DNA from 2 places in the Listeria tempestatis genome. Region 2 is predicted to be linked to the other one. Evidence: predicted binding sites of a transcription regulator. Region 2 holds the regulator's gene; the other holds the start of a gene.
What was found. Region 2 encodes NrdR, which represses ribonucleotide reductase genes. Its sites were predicted from a motif close to AACACNATATATNGTGTT; they were not measured.

Region 1: nrdD (anaerobic ribonucleoside-triphosphate reductase) is a predicted target of NrdR. The motif match lies at 1,555-1,572, and genes of this name have one in related genera.

Annotation. Positions count from the first base shown of each region.
Region 1 is NZ_CAUYTK010000011.1:76,779-84,488, forward strand. It holds gene nrdD (anaerobic ribonucleoside-triphosphate reductase) at 1-1,495, opposite strand, end outside; gene R8923_RS12065 (ABC transporter ATP-binding protein) at 1,854-2,954, shown strand; gene R8923_RS12070 (Gfo/Idh/MocA family protein) at 3,014-3,982, opposite strand; gene R8923_RS12075 (PadR family transcriptional regulator) at 4,104-4,679, shown strand; gene R8923_RS12080 (nucleotidyltransferase domain-containing protein) at 4,717-5,490, opposite strand; gene R8923_RS12085 (GNAT family N-acetyltransferase) at 5,503-6,003, opposite strand; gene yidA (sugar-phosphatase) at 6,118-6,930, shown strand; gene R8923_RS12095 (DUF805 domain-containing protein) at 6,986-7,420, opposite strand; gene R8923_RS12100 (hypothetical protein) at 7,702-7,710, shown strand, end outside.
Region 2 is NZ_CAUYTK010000001.1:377,739-385,448, forward strand. It holds gene hemA (glutamyl-tRNA reductase) at 1-322, opposite strand, end outside; gene yihA (ribosome biogenesis GTP-binding protein YihA/YsxC) at 443-1,027, opposite strand; gene thrS (threonine--tRNA ligase) at 1,116-3,038, opposite strand; T-box leader at 3,106-3,336, opposite strand; gene dnaI (primosomal protein DnaI) at 3,396-4,316, opposite strand; gene R8923_RS02060 (replication initiation and membrane attachment family protein) at 4,326-5,690, opposite strand; gene nrdR (transcriptional regulator NrdR) at 5,697-6,161, opposite strand; gene coaE (dephospho-CoA kinase) at 6,194-6,802, opposite strand; gene mutM (DNA-formamidopyrimidine glycosylase) at 6,813-7,634, opposite strand; gene polA (DNA polymerase I) at 7,644-7,710, opposite strand, start outside.

The sequences.
Region 1 (7,710 bases), on a different contig from region 2:
CAATGTAGCCAATTGAAATGGTGGAACGCTCTTTATTAAAGAGTTCGTCAACTGCATCGCCGTCTTGTAGTCGCTTTCCGAATGCCCCGTATTTATATAAAATCGGCGCGTTTTCTGGGCGTGCCTCTCTAACACGATTTAATCGGAATAAAAGAGCATCTTTAACAGTTTGCATGCGCGCATGGAAACTATCCCAAAACTTCGTCTTATCGCCGCCGCTTTGAATGGCAATTCGCGGAACATTTAGCGTGACAACACCAAGGTTATTTCGGCCGGCATTTACAAACTCGCCGTTTTCGTTTTTCCACGCTGGCAAGAACGAGCGACAGCCCATTGGTACTTTGAAATCCCCAGTCAATTTTGTTAGCGTGTCAAAACTTATAATATCGGGATACATACGCTTGGCAGAACATTGTAACGCCAGTTGTTTAATATCATAATTAGGGTCATTTTCTTCCAAATTAGTTCCTCTTTTTAATGAAAAAACAAGTTTTGGGAAAATGGCTGTATGTTTATCTTTACCGACGCCACCCAGACGAACAGTAAGAATCGCTTTTTGAATTTCGCGAGCGAACCAGTCTTCCCCAAGGCCAAAACCAAGTGTGACAAATGGCGTCTGCCCATTACTCGTGTATAATGTATTGATTTCATATTCCAAGCTTTGCATCGCATCATAAATATCCTTGCGCGTTTTTTCTTCAACGTATTTCTTTTGCTTTTCAGAAGCAACCCACTTGCCTGCTTCTTGTTCATGCTTCATATAATTACGTTTTGCATAGCTCGCCAAAATTTCATCGATGCGGTCAACGGAACAACCACCGTATTGTGAGCTTGCCACATTCGCAATAATTTGTGCAATCTGCGCGGTCGCAGTCTGAATCGACTTTGGACTTTCCACATTCGCATTCCCAATTGTAAACCCTTTTTCTAGCATCCCTTGAATATCAATTAAACAGCAGTTCGTCATCGCATGGTACGGGCTATAGTCCAAATCGTGAAAATGGATGTCTCCTTTTAAATGAGCGTTTGATACATGTGTTGGTAGCATATATTTTAGCGCATAGCTTTTGGCAACCGCTCCAGCCGTTAAATCTCGTTGTGTATTAAATACAGTCGCATCTTTGTTCGCATTTTCATTGACAACCGTTTTATCTTTTTCAAGTAATTTTTGAACACTTTTAGTCATATCCGTGACATTATCTCGTACAGCATCACGGTCATGACGATATTCTATGTAGCTCCTTGCAACATCTGGATAAGTAGATTTCATTAGTGCATTTTCAACAGTAAGTTGAATTTCATCAATTGTTAATTCCCCTTCATTTGGTAAAGAATTCACAATTTCAATTAAAATTTCATCTAAAAAAGTTTCATCCTCCACATGAATACTCTTCATTGATGCAAGTACTGCACTTCTAATTTTTATCAAATCAAAACTCGTTTTCCGTCCGTCTCGTTTGATAACAACTTGCTCTACAGTTTGCTCCATATACATGATTCATTCCCCCGATTATCTTCAATCTGTTTTTATGCGCATTTTTTCACATTTGCACAAAAACTATATATTGTATCAGCAATATAATCATAACACAATATGAAGTATCAGATAAAGCGATTTCCTAGATTTCAATGAAAATAGGTCTTTAGTTCTTAATTTCACAACCAAAAGTACATCACAGCGCCTTTTTTCAAAAATAAGGCATTTGTCCCTTTTCAAAAATAAAGTTTTCTGCTTTATTAACTTCTGTCAACATGCCCAAAAAACTTATTCGGCTTTTGTGCAAGTTGCCATAGTTTTTATAAAGCGGTTTCATTTACAATATATATAAGTTAATAAGAAAGAGGCGAATAGAATGGCTCAATTATCTTTACAAAGTGTTTATAAAATTTATGATAATAAAGTGACTGCTGTTTCTGACTTTAATTTAGAGATTGCAGACAAGGAATTTATCGTGTTTGTCGGTCCATCTGGTTGTGGTAAATCTACTACACTTCGTATGATTGCTGGTCTTGAAGAAATTTCAAAAGGCGAATTTTATATCGATGGAAAAATGATGAATAATGTGGCTCCAAAAGACCGCGACATTGCAATGGTTTTCCAAAACTATGCTTTATACCCACATATGACTGTTTATGATAACATGGCGTTTGGTCTAAAACTTCGTAAAATGCCAAAAGCTGAAATCAAAACTCGCGTTGAGGATGCGGCTGCAATTTTAGGTTTAACTGAGTATTTAAAACGTAAACCGAGTGCACTTTCTGGTGGACAAAGACAACGTGTTGCCTTAGGTCGTGCCATTGTTCGTGATGCTAAAGTTTTCCTAATGGATGAACCACTTTCCAACTTAGATGCGAAACTTCGGGTACAGATGCGTGCGGAAATTACAAAATTACACCAAAAACTTGATACGACAATGATTTACGTTACCCATGACCAAACAGAAGCAATGACAATGGCAACTCGTATTGTTATTATGAAAGACGGTGTCATTCAACAAGTTGGTTCACCTAAAGAAGTATACGATCACCCTGTCAACATGTTCGTAGCCGGATTTATTGGTAGCCCTGCCATGAACTTCTTTAATGGCCGGATAGAAAATGGGCATTTCATTGGCGATGATTTCACAATTTCAGTTCCAGAAGGTCAATTGAAAATCTTAAAAGAAAAAGGCTATGATAATAAAGAAATCGTTTTCGGGATTCGTCCAGAAGATATTCATGATGAGCCTTTAATGATTGAAGCTAACCCTGATTATGCTTTTGAAGCTAAAACGATTGTAGCTGAACTTACAGGTGCTGAATTCATGTTACATAACCAAGTTGGTTCACATGAATTTGTGGCTCGTGTGGATTCCCGTACGGACCATGTAAATGGTGAAACATTAACACTTGCTTTTGAGATGTCTAAAGCTCATTTCTTTGATAAAGAATCAGAAATTGCTTTAATTGACTAAAATAACCCTCCCTTTCAATAAAAATAAGCGGCTGTCTAAGAAATAGACAACCGCTTATTTTATTTCTCAAATGGAAACTTGAGCCCCCATTGTTCCTTTACATTCGTCATGATTTGAATTACATCTTCTGTTAGCCTAATAGATTTACTCTCCCCTTTCATAATACTTTCTTCCATATCATGAATCTCATAAGAGAGCGCTGCATTTGAATCCCCAACCGTCACCATTTCCTGATTTCCATTTAAATATGTGATACTTGCTTGGCTAGCACGTGGATATTCTTCCACTGTAATAAAGCCATTTTCATAGGCAACAATACCTCGTTTTGGCATTTTTGAACGGAATGTTAAACTTACAACAGCCATTTCCATTTTTTCATTACGCAAAATAATGCCAGATTGTTCATCTACTCCCGTTTCATATTTTTTCACAGTCGTTAGAATTTCATTTGGTTTCTCGGTCATAAAAAAGCGGGCAAACGACAGCGCATATGTGCCAATATCAAACAATGCTCCGCCACCAAGCTCTAAATTGAAGAAACGATTTTCTGGATCACTCGGCTTCGCGCTACCAAACGATACTTGAATCATTTTAAGCTTCCCAAGCCGTCCCGAGTTCACTATTTCTTTTAACTTTTTATAAAGCGGCATATGGTAAATCGTCATCGCCTCGGCAACGACCAAATTTTTCTCCGCCGCAACCGTTTGAACAGCAGCAAGTTCTGACGTATTTATCGTAATTGCCTTTTCAACCAGAATATGTTTTCCCGCCTTTACAGCTTGCAACATAAATTCAAAATGATGTGAATTTGGTGTGGCAATGTACACAACATCAATTTTTTCATCTGCAAAAAGTGCTTCAAAGTTATCATAAACCTTTTGAATCCCGTATTCTAAAGCGAAAGCCTCCCCTTTTTCCTTTTTGCGCGCCCCAACCGCATAGACAGTGCGGCCCATTTTTTGCATGGCGCTAGCAAATTGATGCGCAATTTCGCCAGGACCCACGATTGCCCAATTTAGTTCCGTCATTTCCATCATCCTTCCATATTCTCATTCCAATTTATTATAGTCATGCTTGCTTTTCTTTGTCAAAAGTATATCCTTTAAGCTTTCTGGAATGGTATAATATTTGCAAACGGAGGGGATGGATTTGTCTTTAAAATTAGTTATTCTAGGCGTTCTTGATTACAAAAATGTGCATCCTTATGATGTAAAGCGCTTTTTAAAGCATTACGATTGGGATTATTTATTCCAAATTAATGATGCAAAAATTTATTATGCGTTTGACTCACTTTTAAAAAATGAGTATATTTCAATTGCTGAAGTAGTTAAAAATGAAAAGACGCCGACGAAAACGGTGTATGAGATTACGGAAAAAGGGCATGCACAAATTGAAAAAGAGCTTTATAAACTATTTAAAAAAGATATTTTGGCGTATAAAACCATTTATCCAGCACTACTTTTTGCTGATTATGCCGATAAATATAAGCTTTTGTTTTATTTAAATGAACGAAAAAATGCGGTAGCAAACGAGCTTCAACTTAGCTATGAGCGTGCAGCAGACAAAATTGCCAACCCAGAAAATTCTGCTACTGCGCTAATTATTGCGAATGCTGTTCAACATTTGAAGGCAGATATTCACTTGCTGGATAATTGGATCAAGAGCATTGAAGACGGGACTTTTAACGGGAATATTCGCGAGGAAATCACTGCGTTTTTTGAATAAAAATCCCTAGTGTTGCAAATGCGACACTAGGGATTTATTATTTACTCAAACTTTTGCGCACAAAACGTCTAAAGACCGCGTCTAATTTTTCATATTCTATACGTTCAAGTGAATCAATTGACTGCACATACTGCTTAAAATGGCTGATCTGCTCGTCAATATACGTATTCAGTTCATTAAGGCGCGGTTCTAAATCAAGCTCATCACCTGCTTTTTTGCGCACCAAAAGTTCAGACGTTATTTCACGAATCGTTTTAGGAATCTCAATTTCAGCCATAATTTCATCAAAAAGAACAGGTGGCGCCGCTTTATATTTTTCAATGTAGCCACATGCGAAGAGCGGACGAAGTACATAAAAATATTTTTTAATTTTCACTTGCTCACCTTGCAAATATTCACGGTAATTTCCTTCCGCCATATGTAAATAATGATAAATTAACGGCTTTAATTCGATGTTTTCATGATAGAGCCTTCGAAGTTCAGTAGCAAGCCCACCTGAATCACGATATACAATCGGTGAATTCAGCCACTCCATTAAAGACGGATTGCATTTACGAAGCAACTGCAAACCTTTCTTTAAATCCCAACCACTCACATCAAGTAAATCATTAATTGGATACTCAATCACATCGCGCTTCTCCTCGACTGAAACATACCATTCCTCAGGATGCGTATATAAAAATCGAACATCAAAATCGCTATCTTTGGAAGGAAAACCCCAGGCCCGACTACCTGACTCCACTGCATACCAAATGGTCACGTTTTGTTCTTGCTCAATTCGTTTTATTTCCTTTTCAATCCATTCCTTCATGTTTTCACCTTCTTAAATTTGGAGTGTATAAACGCCCACTACATGCGTTTTTTCTCCAAATTGCGTTGTTTTCTCTTCTTGTTTTGCATAACCTAGATGTTCCCAAAAACCTTTTGCTGCTTCATTTTCATCTAAAACACCAATGCGAAGTGACTTTGCGCCACCGTCTATCGCCCACTCCCGAATGACTTGATGTAAAACACGCCCCATGCCAGCGGATCTAGCCCCAGGCACAAGAAGTAATAAACCGATAATCCATTCACTTTTTTTCGGGAAATCTGCCACAACATCAATCAAACCAATTGGTTCATTTTGATCATCTAAAATGGCCATGACAAATTTATCAAATTTTGTTTTTCCAGCTGGTAAGTCTGTTAAAATGGCACGCGCATCATCAGAATTTGCCCTGCGTCCTTGTTCAATTTGAAAGTAATCCTCACACTTTTTACATACTTCTTCCACTAAAGCGATATCTTTTTCATTTAAAAACTTTACGTGATAATTGCGTTTCATAGCGTCACTCTCTTTTCCATATTTCTTCTTACATCTTGCCATATTTTCCAGTAAACTTCAATCACTAGCGGGAATATGCTATACTTGACTGGTATGATTGGAGGAACTGAACTTATGATTAAATTAGTAGCAATCGACATCGATGGCACGCTTTTAAACGACCATCATGAAGTGACAAAAGAAGTGAAAGATGCCATTCGAAAAGCGAAGGCACTTGGTACAAAAATTGTTTTGTGTACGGGCCGCCCTCTTGTTGGCGTGCAACAATATTTAAGCGAACTTGAACTTCGAGAAGAAGGCGATTACGTCATCAGTTTTAACGGCGCCATGGTGCAAGATACGTTCACAAAAGAAGTCGTTTCGCATTTAACTTTAACAAAAGATGATCTCGTTTCACTTTCAAAAATAAGTGAAGATGCCGGACTACATATGCACTTTTTCGATGATAAAACGCTCTACACAGCGAATCGAAATATTGGTAAATATACCATTGTCGAAGCTTATTTAACCGGTAGTCAGCTCATTTTCACTGAAATTGAGAAAATTCCAGCTGATTTCCAGATGTCAAAAGCAATGATGATTGACGAGCCCGAAATTCTCGAAGCGGGAATAAAGAAGCTACCAAGTGACCTCGAGGAACACTACCATCTTGTTCGCAGTGCCCCGTATTATTTGGAAGTTTTAAACCCAAATGCAAGTAAAGGGAACGCTGTGAAACAGCTTTCTGAACTACTTGGTATTAAACAAGACGAAGTGATGTGCATTGGCGACCATGAAAATGATACAACAATGCTCGAATTCGCTGGCACTGCTGTTGCCATGGGTAATGCAATTCCACGTTTAAAAGACCTGGCCGACTTCATTACTGAAACAAATAATAATAGCGGCGTTGCTGTTGCCATTCAAAAATTTGTTTTACATGCTTAGAACCCCCAAAAAGCGTTATAGCCAAATGGCTATAACGCTTTTTTTAAGCTAATTATTAAAATCCATACTCATCATTTTTTGCGCCGTCAACGTTTTCCACGCTAGGTAAGCACATAAAAACAATAATGATGATACTTCCAACAAATGGAATAAGACCAAGTAAAACAAACCAGCCACTTTTTCCAATGTCATGAAATCTGCGAACCATTAGGCTTATTGCAGGAATAATATTCGCTATTCCAAATAGCCACATAATTACTAGTATAAACAACGCTGGTCCAGCATACATAGCGCCAAAAACTTCACCTGGATAGGCAGTACCAGTCGCTACCGAAGCAGAGGACAGTCCAATGATTAGCATAATAATCCAAAAAATTGTCATGATAATTGCATTCCATAAGAACGTGTACCAATACTCTGAACGTTTTGAACGTCCACTAAAGTTCACATAATTCCTCCAATATGCTTTATAAGCTTCTAAAAACCCCATTTTTTCAACTCCCTTTTTATTTTAAACTATCTAAACTATTATACTATATTTCCAAACTGAAAGAAATGTCTAAATTTCGAATTTATTAGTCATTCATTCTTTTTTCCAGTCATTTTTATACATTTTCACAGACCTATATATAATTTATACGAATTAACACTTTTCATCCTATACCCACTGGCTAATGCCGAAATTTCATGTTAGGCTTATATGGAAGTTAAGAGAATTTGGTATAAACGTAAATACGCTTATATAAATACAACAACAGAAAGGGAATTGAGATGAAACAT
Region 2 (7,710 bases):
CAAGCCCTGAAGTGACTTCAAAAAGATGCGAAACAGCCTGTTTTTCCTCATAAAAAAAGAGATAGTTCGCGAGTATATCAATATCCTCTTGAAACCATTTGGCAAGAAAACGTTTCATATAATAACGCGCTGTGTGAATTTGATCGACAACAGCGAAAATTTCAGTTCGATTGCATGTTGAAATAATCACATTTTCAAGTATACTTTTCTCTTTGTTAAGTGCAGAGAGTGCGAGTTCTTCTTCATCACTCCGAAAGACAAGTTTCTCCCTAATCTCGATTGGTGCCGTTTTATGGTTAAGTCCGACAGACAATATGTACATCTAAAAGTCCCCCTACAAATGAGATATTTTTATTTTATCATTTTAGTTAGTGTAAGTTCAATTAGCTGGTTTTTTAAAATTATTATCTGTAATAGAAAAATGAGCTTAAATGATAGTCATTCAGCTCATCTTCTGTTCAATAAATTTCCATGCCTCTTCTTTTCCCATGCCAGTCTCAGAAGAGAACATTACGAAATCATCTTCTTTATCAAAATCAAGTGTTTCGCGCACAATTTTAGCATGTTTTTGCCATTTACTGCGCGGAATTTTATCCGCTTTTGTCGCAATGATGATAACAGGTATGTGATAATATTTAAGAAATTCATACATCATTACATCGTCATTTGTTGGCTTATGTCTTAAATCAACAATTTGAATGACCGCACGCAATTGTTCACGCGAAGTAATATATGTTTCAATCATTTCGCCCCATTTTTCACGCTCGCGTTTTGAAACTTTTGCGAAACCATAGCCTGGAACGTCAACAAAATAAAATTTTTCTTCAATTTTATAGAAGTTAAGTGTTTGTGTTTTGCCCGGTTTTTGTGAAATACGTGCCATGCTTTTTCGGCGAATCATTTTATTGATAAATGAAGATTTTCCAACATTAGAACGCCCTGCTAGTGCAAATTCAGGCAAAGAGTCTGCCGGATATTGCTCTTGCCAAACCGCACTAATGACAAGTTCTACATTATTTACATCCATAATTTAAGCCCTCGCTTTTCTAATCTCGTTCTAGTATAACGGAAAAACGCTTTTCCCACAACAGCAATTGCAGGAAAAGCGCATTCACTTAATATTTATTTACTTCTTGAAGCACTTTTTGGATAAAGTCTTCTAGTTTTATTGTTTCGGAGTCTTTCGAACCATACTTACGGGCATTTACTTCGCCGCTTTCTGCTTCTTGATCCCCAAGAACAAGAGCGTAAGGGATTTTTTGAGTTTGCGCTTCACGGATTTTATATCCAAGCTTCTCATTACGGTCATCCACTTCAACACGGAAACCAGCACGTTGAAGTTTATCTTGGACACTCTTCGCATAAGCTAAGTGAGCATCTGCATTCACTGGAATAATTTCCATTTGTACTGGAGCGAGCCAAGTCGGGAAAGCCCCTTTATACTCTTCAATCAAGTAGGCAACAAAGCGTTCCATCGTAGATACTACGCCGCGGTGGATGACAACAGGGCGGTGTTTTTCCCCGTCTTCGCCAATATAAGTTAAGTCAAAGCGTTCAGGTAATAAAAAGTCTAGCTGTACAGTTGAAAGTGTTTCTTCCTTACCAATTGCAGTTTTCACTTGAACGTCAAGTTTAGGACCATAAAAAGCAGCTTCACCTTCTGCTTCAAAATAATCCATCCCCATTTCATCCATAGCTTCTTTTAACATACTTTGAGCTTTTTCCCACATTGCGTCATCATCAAAGTATTTTTCAGTGTTTTCAGGGTCGCGGTAACTTAAACGGAAATTAAAATCATTAATATTGAAGTCTTTATATACTTCTAATATCAGTTCCAATACACGTTTGAACTCATCTTTAATTTGGTCAGGACGGACGAAAACATGTGCGTCATTTAAAGTCATACCTCGAACACGTTGTAAGCCTGAAAGTGCGCCACTCATTTCGTAGCGGTGCATAAGACCAAGTTCTGCGATACGAATGGGTAGTTCTCGGTAACTATGAATATCATTTTTATAAATCATCATGTGGTGCGGACAATTCATTGGACGAAGAACAAGCTCTTCATTATCCATTTTCATAGTTGGAAACATATCTTCATGATAGTGATCCCAGTGGCCACTTGTTTTATACAATTCAACGTTCGCCATCACAGGAGTGTACACGTGGTTATAACCTAATCGTTCTTCTTTATCTACAATGTAACGTTCAATTACACGGCGGATAGTTGCCCCTTTTGGTAACCATAACGGCAACCCTTGTCCCACTTCAGCCGAGTTTGCAAACAAGTCCAGCTCTTTCCCGAGCTTACGATGGTCACGTTCACGAGCTTCTTCTTGCATTTTTAAAAAGTTCGCCAAGTCTGATTTGTTGAAAAAGGCAGTTCCATAAATCCGTTGAAGCATTTTATTCTTGCTATCACCGCGCCAGTATGCCCCAGCAACACTCAACAATTTGAAAATTTGGATTTTGCCAGTGGATGGTACGTGGATGCCTCGGCATAAATCGAAAAATTCACCTTGCGTATAAATTGTAACGTTTTCTTCTTCAGGGATAGCAGCGATTAATTCAATTTTATACGGGTCGTTGATAGCCTTAAAGCGTTTAATCGCCTCATCACGAGAAACAACTTCACGAGAAATAGGTAAGTTTTCACGCACAATATTTTGCATTTCTTTTTCAATCGCCGCAAATGATTCTTCACTAAGTACGCTATCTGTATCAATATCGTAATAAAAACCTGTGTCAATTGCTGGACCAACGCCGAATTTAGCATCTGGATATAAGCGTTTTACCGCTTGGGCTAAAAGGTGAGCGGAACTATGACGTAAAATACCAAGCGCATCTTCGTGGTCAGGAGTCACAATTTCAATCGCCCCGTCTTCTTCAATTGGTGTCGCTAAATCCACCAATGTGCCATTAATTTTTCCTGCTAATGCTTTCTTTTTAAGACTTGGGCTAATGGATTCTGCGATGTCGGCTGTTGAAACGCCCTTATCAAATTCTTTTACTGCGCCATCTGGAAATGAAATTTTCATGTGATCTACTCCTTTATTTAGATTACAACTAATGAATGAGAAACAACAAAAAAACTCGTCCCTATATACAAGGGACGAGTTTATATACTCGTGGTTCCACCCAAGATTTGGAATAAGATATGCTTACTTATTCCCTCTTGCCGCCTATAACGAGAGCGAATCGTCTATCTTTACTTGCTACTGCGTTCCAGATAGAAGTTCAAAGGTGGTCCAGCTTAATTTACTGTTAGGAGGTTCTCAGCTACTCCTCCGTCTCTGAAACATGCCATTAAGTGGTTGTCCTTATCATTACTTGTGATTTATTATTACTCATTATACGCACAAAGAAAATGATTTGCAAGCTTTTCTTTTTTTATTTTAATTTCTGCGGTTGGTGCCGTTCAATTCGATTTCTTTGGCTAAAAAGCGAATACGCTCCATAATTCGTCGTGCTTTCAGCTGCTCCTCCATCCCATTTTGTGAAAAAGTGAGGTGGTTTTCGAGTTGCGCCATATTGTAATTCGATGAGAAAAATGTTGGCAATTGCTCTTGCATGCGGAATTGTAAAATAGCACCTAAAACCTCGTCGCGCGTCCAGGCTGTCATCGCTTCTGCTCCAATATCGTCAAGCATTAAAATTTCAGTTTCTTTTGCGAATTGAATCTTCTCTCCTACTGTGTTGTCAGAAATGGATTGTTTAATTTCACGCATGAACTCAGGTAAGTAGACAAGCGTCGTCGAAACACCACGTAATGCAAGTTCTCGCGCAATGGCGCCAAGTAAATAGGACTTTCCTGTGCCAAAACTTCCGTGAATGTATAGCCCTTTTACAGCATTTTTATCAGCTTTAAACTCTTTCAAAAAATTAAATGCTTCAACGAGTGCATATTGACGAGCATCTTCATCCGTATAAAATTGGTCGAGAGAGGCTTCCACAATTTGTTTTGGCATATAGAGCGAACGAATTCGTCTTTCTACAGCACGCCGTTTATCTTGTTCAATTTTTTCAGGCGTCGGGTAATACGTTACCGTCATAAAATCACCGTTTAGAACAAGTTTTGGTGCATATCCAGGCATTAGCGTTTCTTTTTTTTCTTTAAAATTTTGGTCTTGCGTCATAAATTCATAGAGATTAGAAATATTTTGATTAATCATTTGTTCTGAAATATCCGCTTTATTTTCTAGCAAAAAAATACGAATGGGTTCATACGATAAAACTTTTTCCTTCACCTGTTGATATTCTTTTTCAAAGTCCCGTCCTTCAAAAAGCTGGCCTAGTGTACGTTCGATTTTATCCACTTGACTCACCTACCTTTTCAATTGTTCTTTAATTCGTTTCACTTGTTCTTCTAGTGCCGCTTTTTCTTTGTCAGACAGTTTCTTGTCTGCTGGTTTCGTCTCTTCCTTATCAAACCACTCAGGAAGCACTTCTTTTCTTTTGTTTTGGGAAAAATTACGTTTTTGTTTAGCTTTATTTTCCGGCTCGTCCTTCAAACGTTTATATTTCTCATGTTCAGAAAGTGCAAGCTCCATTGCTTCTTTTGCCGTCTTCACATTTTTGCGCTTCCAATGAGCTGCAATTGTCATCATATAGTTTTTTGAAAGCTTTCGGTCAAGACGTAAAAGAACATATTCAATAAGCACGTTCATGACGGGTTCAGGTAAGTTTTGTTGTGTCATCACTTCTTCTACAGTACGTAAATCTGTTTCAGCTGGCGTAGCCCCGTCCGCGATATCTACTAAAAGTTGGAAAGGAGTCACACGTTCAAGATAAAGTTGTAACGCTGTTTCGTCGTTCATTTCTAGCATAGGCGCCTCGTCCGTACTTTCTTTTTTCATTTGCAAAGTTGGGAGTGCGCGGTGTTCAATTTGATAGCTGTCCCGAATGATTTTCCGCAAAAGTTCACAACTAATAGAGCCGTCAGCATTTAATGCGCGATATAAAAAGTTTGCCATTTCTTTTTCTAAAGTGCCATAAATACTATTCATATTTAAAATCGTCAGTTCTACTTCTTTTGTGATGGCAGAGCGGCGAACTAAATTTGGTGATAAAACTTGATAAAATGTTTGGAAATCAAAGTTTTTAGCGTCTAGTTCAATTTCTTTTGGCCGATTTTTGGCAAATAGCTCTTCATTTTCCACTTTGATATTGGCTACTTCATTCATGTGAAACGCTTCAAAGACATCTTGAAAAGCACATGTTACTTCTTTAAAATTGGTTTCAGAAAAGGCGTCATCTGCAAAAAATTGACGTAGCCGGTTATACTGGCGCGCTCCGATTTTACTATACAAATAAATATTTAATAAGCCATCATTGAAAAATTGCGCTGGACTGAGTGGTGGCATGACTTCATAGACAAAACGGCGGTCTTCATTTTCAGTCTGCACATAGGTTTTTAAAAGTCCTAAACCTTCAAGTTTTATGCGCGCATCAAAAAAATCCTTTAAGCTTAAAGAAAGCATGTTTAGAAGTTGCGTATGCGCATGTTCTTTGCTCCACAAGCGATTCTCCTCGACTTCAGCAAGAAGCGTTTGATACACGGCAAGGCAATTTGCGCCCATAAGTGGCTGGTAAAGCATTGTTGCCACTTTTTGATCAAAACTTGTGATGACACCGTTCATTTTGACGCGATAAGCATCAACAGGTCTTAGTTCCATCCAGAATTCACTCAACAGCTATCATCCTTTTTTATTTTTATCCATCAGTTCTTTTAATTCATCAACAAACACATTTATATCTTTAAACTGGCGATATACAGAAGCAAATCGTACGTACGCAACCTCATCAAGCTTCGCAAGTTTATTCATCACTTTTTCACCGATAAGGTCAGAAGGAACCTCACTATCCCCAATATTTCGGAGTTCTCGCTCGGTTTCCGTTACAATTTCTTCTAGTTGTTCCATGCTAATAGGGCGTTTTTCACAAGCGCGGATTAAACCACGACGTACTTTTTCACGAGCAAACTCTTCGCGTGCCCCGTCTTTTTTTACGACAATAAGCGGACTTTCCTCCACTTTTTCAAATGTTGTAAAACGAAAACCACATTTCTCACATTCACGTCTTCTACGAATGGAGTTTCCATCATCAGCAGGTCTCGAATCCACAACGCGTGTACCATTATATTTGCATGTAGGACATTTCATTCATTCGTTCAACTCCTATGTCTCGCTCTTTTTTATTCATTATACCATGACTTTAGCCACTGTAAAAACTCATTCACTTGTTTTTTTGTTGCCATAAGAGAATCATTATTGTCAATCACAAAATCTGCATAGCGTTTTTTTTCATCAATTGGAATTTGGCTTTCTATCCGAACTTTAGCTTCCGCTTCTGTTAAATGATTTCGCTCCATTAAACGAGTTAGCTGTGTTTCTTCGCTCGTTGCCACAACAAGCGTAATATCGACTATATCCGTTAATTGACTCTCAAATAGGAGTGGAATATCAAACACAACCCACTTTTCTCCCTTAGAAAAAAGGACTCGTCGTTTAGCGAGCATATCGGCACGCACGAGTGGATGGACAATTTGATTTAGCAGCTCACGTTTTTTAGCGTCATTAAAAATGACTTCACCAAGTTTGTTGCGGTTAAGTGAACCGTCCGCCTGTAAAATTTCCTCTCCAAAAGTTGCTGTAATTTTTTTTAATCCCGCTGTACCAGGCATGACAACCTCACGAGCCGAAATGTCCGCATCAACAACTGGCACACCAGCTTCTTGTAACATTTTACTTACCGTAGATTTCCCTGTTGCGATGCTTCCTGTAAGTCCGATAGTCATTCCCACAATTTTTCACCTACTTTTGGCAGTTTGGGCAAAAATGTGTACCACGCCCATTTAATTTAATTTTTTCAATTTTAGTTCCGCAAATCGGACAAGGTTCACCGTCCTGACCATAAACAACTAGCTTTTCCTGATAGCGACCGAGTTGCCCTTCTGAATTTACATAAGTACGAATTGTAGAGCCGCCAAGTGCGACAGCTTCTGCCATAATCGACTTTGTCGCCTCATAAATCCGAGCGATTTCAGCATTTGTTAAAGAATTTGCTGACCGGCTTGGTAGCACTTTTGCCAAAAAACAAATTTCATCCGCATAAATATTTCCCACCCCGGCAACTGCCTTTTGGTCTAAAAGTACCGTTTTAATCGCACGTGTTGTTTTCTTTAAAGAAGCTGCAAATGAGGATTTTAAGAACTGCGTATCGAGTGGCTCAGGACCTAATTTTTGAATGGAACGCGTTTTTTCTTCACCAAATTTTTCAATTAATTCAAGCGTGCCAAATTTACGAACATCTAAAAATCTCAGTTCCGTTTGATCCGTAAAATGAAAAATGACGTGTGTATGTTTTGAAACGTCCTCTGTTTCATGCTGCAAACGAAATTTCCCTTCCATACGCAAATGTGCCAAAACAGAGCCATCTGTCAAGTCGAAAATGAGAAATTTACCGCGGCGCCTTACCGCTTCGAATTTTTGTCCCACAAGCAAGTGAATAAATTCATCCACTTCAGGCCGTACAATCATTTTTGGCACATGTACTGTCATTTGGTCGATTTTTTTCCCAATAATAAGGTTTTCTAATGTACTTCGAACATTTTCAACTTCTGGTAATTCTGGCATATTTACTCCTTACTTCGCGTCGTACCAAGTGTTTCCGAATGCTGTATCCACTTTAAGCGGCACATTTAATTCCGCA